2 regions of the Cupriavidus sp. 01L415 genome follow, and region 1 is predicted to be linked to the other one. Evidence: predicted binding sites of a transcription regulator. Region 1 holds the regulator's gene; the other holds the start of a gene.
The links. Region 1 encodes FNR, which switches genes on or off when oxygen is low (the NO sensors DNR and NnrR bind a similar motif). Its sites were predicted from a motif close to TTGATNNNNATCAA; they were not measured.

Region 1 (3,358 bases):
CCGCACCGAGCAGGCGCCATCAGTTCGTGGCGGATTTCACGAAGAGGTAGCCTCAGGTAGCCTCAGAGCACCATGCAGAATCCGATCTGATTCAGCGTATCCGGAAGCCAGAACGCCCGCGCAATACCGAGCAATCCAAAGGCCATTACGATCACCCCGGCAATCACCCTTACGGCGCGCCGGCGGGACAAGTGACGTAAATATCCCGACAACCCGGAGATAACTAGCAGATTCGGCAACGTACCCAGACCAAACGCGCCCATCACCAGCGCCCCTGATGCGGCGTTACCGGCCAGCAGCGCCAACGCGAGTGCCCCATAGACCATCCCGCATGGCACGATCCCCCACGCGAGCCCCATGCCGTAGCGACGCGCCAGCGGCCCGGGCCGTCGTCGCAAGCCCGCGGGCACGTGCGCGCCAATAACCCGGCAATGTCTTGTGATGTATTGCGCCCCACCTGTAGCAAGTTTCTCGACCCAGACAGCACGCGGCACCTTGCCACGCAACAACCAGAGCCCCGACAGCACCAGCAAGGCGCTTCCCAACGCATACAGCCATCGCTGCAGCGGCAGGTACTCCTGCTTCCACGCCGTTGCCCCCACCGCGCCCATCAGCGCGCCAAGCAGCATGTACGTCGTGAGACGTCCCGCGTGCATGACGAGCAGTTCGAAGACCCAACCACGCGGCGTTCGATGCACAACCGCAGGGACGCTTGCGAAGCCACGCTGTTCCGCCGCCATTGCAATGCCGCCACACATGGCAGCGCAATGCACGCCACCCAGCAAGGCCAGGGCAAAAACGCTAAAAAGCACACCAAATGGCAACTGTTCCTCGCTTCAGCGTCACATCACGCTGTAAAATGTATGAATCGCGCCCTCACCGCTTGCGCTTTACAACGAGCCTTAATTGCTTACTTCCATCCCCGTCACTGAAATGTCGCCCCGTTGCTCCACGTGTGCTATGGGCCAGATTTGCCTGCCCGTGGGGATGTCTCAGCAAGACCTCGCGAAAATAGACTCGCTTGTGCAGGAGCGTATTCGCGTACACAAAGGTGAGACGCTGTATCGCATGGGTGATCCGCTCAACGCTGTCTATGCCATTCGTTTCGGTACGCTGAAAACGCACGTCACGATGGAAGACGGACGATCCCAGATCACCGGGTTCCATCTGCCCGGCGAGGTTATTGGTCTGGACGGTCTCGGCGAGATGCAACACGCATCCGATGCCACCGCACTCGAAGATACCGAAGTCTGCGTGGTGCGCTTCGGCGACCTGCAGTCGTTATCGGGCCAACTGCCATCACTGCAACACCAGTTCCTGCGACTGATGAGCAAGGAAATCTCGCAGGACCAGGTCATGCTTCTCACGCTCGGTTCCATGCGGGCCGAAGAGCGGCTGGCGGCATTCCTCGTAAATCTGTCCGAACGCCTGTCAGCTCGAGGCTATTCGGCAAGCGAGTTCGTTCTGCGCATGAGCCGTGAGGAGATCGGCAGCTACCTGGGCCTCAAGCTCGAAACCGTCAGCCGCTTGTTCTCTCGTTTTGCGGAGGCCGGCCTGATCCAGATCCGCCAGCGTCACGTCAAACTCGTCGACATGGCAGGTATCAAGCAAGTCTACAGCCGCTCCTGCTAAGCCAATCCTATCGCAGACCAGAGGCCGCCTTCAGGGCGGCCTTTTTCGTGGTCCTCCAACTCGCTGCCGCTACTCCAGTTCGTCCGTGTCACTCAGCTTGGTCGGCATCGTGTACAACGTCAGTCCGCTCGACAACGCGCAAAACAGCCACGCCAGCAGAAACCCCACCGTATAGACCGCCAGGCGTGACACTTCTACGGGCTGCCCGAAAAAACTGAGATCACCGGGATCCACAACCGAGAAGACCATTGCCGTGGCCGCGCCGCCCACCAGGAACGCTGGCCATAGCACCCACATCAGCCAGCGCAATCTCATGGGCGTCCCCCAGTCGACGCTTCCGCACGGACGGCGGCAGGCACGCGTGGCCCATCGACTTTTTCGACTACCAGCCCGTGGCTCGCGGCCCCGCTGACGGGAGTATCCGCGTGCGTGCTCGCCAGCCAGATTGTCACACCGCAGCCGATCATCGCCAGCAACGGGCCGGACATCAGGAACCAAGGCCACGGCTCTTTCCACCAGGACTTGCTTTCTTTGGGTGTCATTCAGATCTCCTTGTCGACGATCACGACGTCACAGGTTCCGCGGCACGATGAAACTGGTGGATTGCCGGATATGCGCTCCCCCTTGCTCACCGCCCTCGCTGGTCACGGTGACGTCGATCTTGTGAGTGCCCTGCTTCGCGTCGTCAATCGGCACACGGATGCGAATCGGCAGCAGTCGGTTCGACGTGGGCGCCAGCGACTCCGCAGCGGTGTCGTACTCGACGGTCAGCCCCTTCAGGTCGGCGCTTTCAGCCTGCACACGAATGCGCATCGGCGCTTCCGTCGTGTTGATGATCTGCAGCCGGTACACATTTTCGATCCAGCGGCCCTCCACTTCACGACCAAGCGCACCTCGGTCCCGGATGATGTCCACCTTGAGCGGCGTGCGCATGGCCAACGATCCCACAAAGCCCGCCACCATCACCATCCAGATCAACGTGTAGATGATGGTCCGCGGCCGGAACAGTCTCTTGCGTGCATCAGTAATGGACAGCGACTTGCGCATGGCGTTTTCCGACGTATAGCGGATCAGTCCGCGCGGATACTCCATTTTGTCCATCACTTGGTTGCAGGCATCGATACATGCTCCGCAGCCGATGCACTCATACTGCAGACCATCGCGGATGTCGATGCCCGTCGGACACACCTGCACACAGATACTGCAGCCGACGCAATCACCAAGTCCCGCATCGTGTCGGTCCGTCTTGCGCGAACGGCTGCCGCGCGGCTCGCCACGACCCACGTCATAGGTGACGACGTAGGTATCGCGATCCACCATCACGCTTTGGAACCGCGCATAGGGGCACATGTACTTGCACACCTGTTCGCGCATGAATCCGGCGTTGCCCCAAGTGGCAAACGCATAGAACAGCATCCAGAACGCCTGCCAGGGGCCCAGCGTGAAGTTGAGAACCTCGCGTCCCAGTTCACGGATAGGTGCGAAGTAGCCGATGAACGTGAAGCCCGTCCACAAGGCAATCAGTATCCACAGTGTGTGCTTGGTAGCCTTGAGCCGGACCTTGCGCAGGCTCCATGGTTCGCCATCGAGCCGGATGCGTGCGATGCGGTCGCCTTCCACATGCCGCTCGATCCACATGAAGATTTCCGTGTAGACCGTTTGCGGGCACGCATAGCCGCAGAACAAACGCCCGGCAATGGCTGTGAAGAGAAACAGCGAAAGCGCT
Region 2 (3,358 bases), on a different contig from region 1:
ATCACGTTCGCCGTCGCCAATGCGTGGTTGGGTGTGCAGTTGCTGGCGGCCCTGCGCTGCTTGCGGACCGTGCTGAAGCAGGGCGGGTTGCCGCCACGCGCCGATATGGCCGGTTCTGTCTGATTGGTTGCGGCTGATGTGGCTGTAGTGGCCCGGGTTGCAGCGGTGGGTTGGTGCGGCGGGTTGCAGCGGCGGGCTTCGGTTGAACGGTCCGATCGCCCGCCACAGGGATGGTCTTCAGGCCAGTGCGCTGGCGTCTATCTCGCTGCGCGAAAGCTCCGTGGGCTTCTCCCCGGTCATCAGGTAGTGGATCAGGTCGGCCACGGGGCGGACCGCATCGCCAAACGGCAGCGAGCCCTTGCCGCGGAAGAACAGGCCGCGCTCCACGTCGCCGCGCAACGCCTGCGCGAGTTTCAGGTCGATGCAGAACTGGCCGATGCGGGCCACTCCGTCGCGCAGTCCGCAGGCTTGCAGGCAATCGAATCCTTCCAGACATTCTCGGACCTTGGCGCGGGCCTGCAACGCGGTCTCGCGCGACAGATAGCGCTTGAGCCAGGGCGTCAGCACGGCGCGCGCGGGCAGGCCAGCCACGCTGGTGAACTCGCTCAATTGCTCCACCGGCGCGGTGGCCAGGACCTGCTTGAACGCGGGATGGGCGTCGCACTCCTCCGTGACCGCAAAGGCGGTGCCCACCTGCACGGCGGCGGCGCCTTCATTCAGCCAGTGCCGGATCTTGCCGTGATGGCCAAGCCCACCGGCCAGGACGAGCGGCACCGAGTCCCATGCAATGCCCAGTGTGGCAAATATCTCGCGACATTCGGTCAGCACGCGGCCGAATGAGAAGCGATCATCGCCCAGGTCCTCCATGCGTGCCGCGCCAAGGTGGCCGCCCGCATAGGCCGGATGTTCGATCACGATGGCGTCCGGAAGGCGGCCTTTCTTCATCCATTTGCGTAGTACCAGCCCCACGCCGCGCGAATCCGACAGGATCGGGATCAGCGCCACCTTGGGGTGGTTGGCGGTCAGGTCGGGCAGGTCCAGCGGCAGGCCGGCGCCCATCACGATCGCGTCCGCGCCGCTCTCGCAAGCCTGGCGCACCAGTGCCGCATGGGCGCTGACAGCCTTCATGACATTCACGGCCACCATGCCGCGGCCACCCGACAGCGCCTGTGCGGCACGGATTTCACGATCCAGCGCGGTGAGGTTGGCGGCTTCCAGCGCGGCCTTGTCACGCTTGCCAGCGGTGGCGGCCAGAAGGTCCGGGTGATGATGGCGCAGGTCGATGCTGGCGATCGTGCCCACGGCGTTGTGGCTGGCCACGGTGCCGGCCAGCCGATGCGCGGAGATACCCACGCCCATGCCGCCTTGAACGATCGGCAGCAGCTTGCGGCCGGCGAGATTGAGCCATCGTGATTGCATGATCGGAATGGGTACCTGTTGCATTGCGGAAGCGCAAAGGCTCTCACGCGCGCGCGGGTGCCAGCTTGTGTCAGATCAATATCTCGGGATGGCCCGTCCGGTAGGCCTAGTTCGGATGGAGAAGACGGCCCGGAGCGGGCCGTGCCGGACAGCTGACATGTCCGCCGATTTGCGCCTGGTCAAAGGTGTCAGGTCCGTGCATGGCTAGCATCCGGTGGCTGCCAACCTGACGCCATTCACATGACCTCCACCATGCCTGCCGCGGCTCATGCATCCTCCGGCGCCCGCAAACCCCAACTGGTCGCGCCTGCCGGATCACTGGCGGCTTTGCGCATGGCGCTGCAACACGGCGCCGACGCGGTTTACCTGGGCCTGCGCGACGCCACCAACGCGCGTAACTTCGGTGGCCTCAATTTCTCCGAGGACGACATCCGTACCGGCGTGGCGGAAGCACATGCGCGCGGCGCGGAGGTGCTGTTCGCGATCAATACGTTTGCGCAGATGGGCGAGGTGACGCGCTGGCATCGCGCCGTAGATGCGGCCGCCGCGCTGGGGGCGGACGCGGTGATCATGGCCGATCCCGGCCTGATGGCCTACGCGGCCAAGCGTCATCCCTCGCTGCGGCTGCACCTGTCCGTGCAGGGATCGGCCACACATGCCGACGCCATCGAGCTGATGCGCGAGCGTTTCGGTATCCGCCGCGTGGTACTGCCGCGCGTGCTCACGATGGCCCAGATCGCCAAGCTGGCGCGCCAGACCGACGTCGAGCTCGAAGTATTCGGTTTCGGCAGCCTCTGCGTGATGGCCGAGGGCCGCTGCCTGTTGTCTTCCTATGCCACCGGCGATTCTCCCAACAACAAGGGCGTTTGTTCGCCGGCCCATGCGGTACGCTGGGATGAGGCGGACGGCACCATGCATGCGCGCCTCTCCGGCATCCTGATCGACAGCTACGCGCCGGGCGAGCCGGCGGGCTATCCCACGCTGTGCAAGGGCCGCTTCACGGTGGAGGGCGAGCGCGGCTACGTGCTGGAAGAGCCTACCAGCCTGAACGCGGTGTCACTGCTGCCGGCGCTGATCGACATCGGCATCGCCGCCATCAAGATCGAGGGCCGGCAACGCAGCCCGCGCTATGTGGCCGATGTGGTGGGCGTACTGCGCGCGGCCATCGACGATGCCTGCCGCGATCCCAAGCGATTCGTGCCGCGCCAGGACTGGCAGGCCGCGCTTGGCCGCCACGCCGAGGGCGACCAGGTGACCCAGGGCGCCTACGATCGCCCGTGGCGCTAGGCGTCTGCCTCCACCGAACATCTTCCCGTCAGAGCTTTCCATGACTGTCCGATATCCCGATTCCGTCCCCGCTGCCGTTCCGTTCCGCATCACGCTGGGCCCCCTGTTGTACTACTGGCCCCGCACCACGGTGTTCCAGTTCTATGCCGCCGTGGCCGACGCGCCTGTGGACCGCGTGCATCTGGGCGAGACTGTCTGCACGCGCCGGCACGAGTTGCGTCATGCAGACTGGATGGAGATCGGGGAAATGCTGCGCCAGGCGGGCAAGGAGGTCGTGCTGTCCACGCCGGTGCTGGTGGAATCGGACAGTGACATCGCCGTGATGCGCCGGGTGTGCGAGCAGGAAGTTTTCCTGGTCGAGGCCAATGACCTTGGCGCTGTGCGCTGCATGGGCGGACGCCCGTTCCTGGGTGGCCCCCACCTGAACGTCTATCACGCCGAGATGTTCGCCTGGCTGGTCGAACTGGGCGCGCGCGGTTGCGCGATGCCGGTGGAAATGGACCGGACGACGCTGGCCGCCCTGGCGGCGGCCCGGCCCGGCGGTACGTCGATCGAGGTAATGGTGTGGGGCCGCATGCCACTGGCGTTTTCGGCGCGTTGCTTTACCGCCCGCCACCACCGGTTGCGCAAGGACGCCTGCGAGTTCCGTTGC

Region 2: a site for FNR is predicted at 1,485-1,498, ahead of ubiU (ubiquinone anaerobic biosynthesis protein UbiU). Genes of this name have one in related genera too.

What each region holds. Positions count from the first base shown of each region.
Region 1 is NZ_JBFTSP010000002.1:176,095-179,452, reverse strand. Features, by position in the region: gene AC1DOX_RS06110 (sulfite exporter TauE/SafE family protein) at 63-824, opposite strand; gene fnr (fumarate/nitrate reduction transcriptional regulator Fnr) at 907-1,632, shown strand; gene AC1DOX_RS06100 (hypothetical protein) at 1,702-1,947, opposite strand; gene AC1DOX_RS06095 (hypothetical protein) at 1,944-2,174, opposite strand; gene ccoG (cytochrome c oxidase accessory protein CcoG) at 2,203-3,358, opposite strand, start outside.
Region 2 is NZ_JBFTSP010000003.1:115,101-118,458, reverse strand. Features, by position in the region: gene AC1DOX_RS08265 (hypothetical protein) at 1-123, shown strand, start outside; gene AC1DOX_RS08260 (NAD(P)H-dependent flavin oxidoreductase) at 238-1,419, opposite strand; gene ubiU (ubiquinone anaerobic biosynthesis protein UbiU) at 1,660-2,706, shown strand; gene AC1DOX_RS08250 (U32 family peptidase) at 2,747-3,358, shown strand, end outside.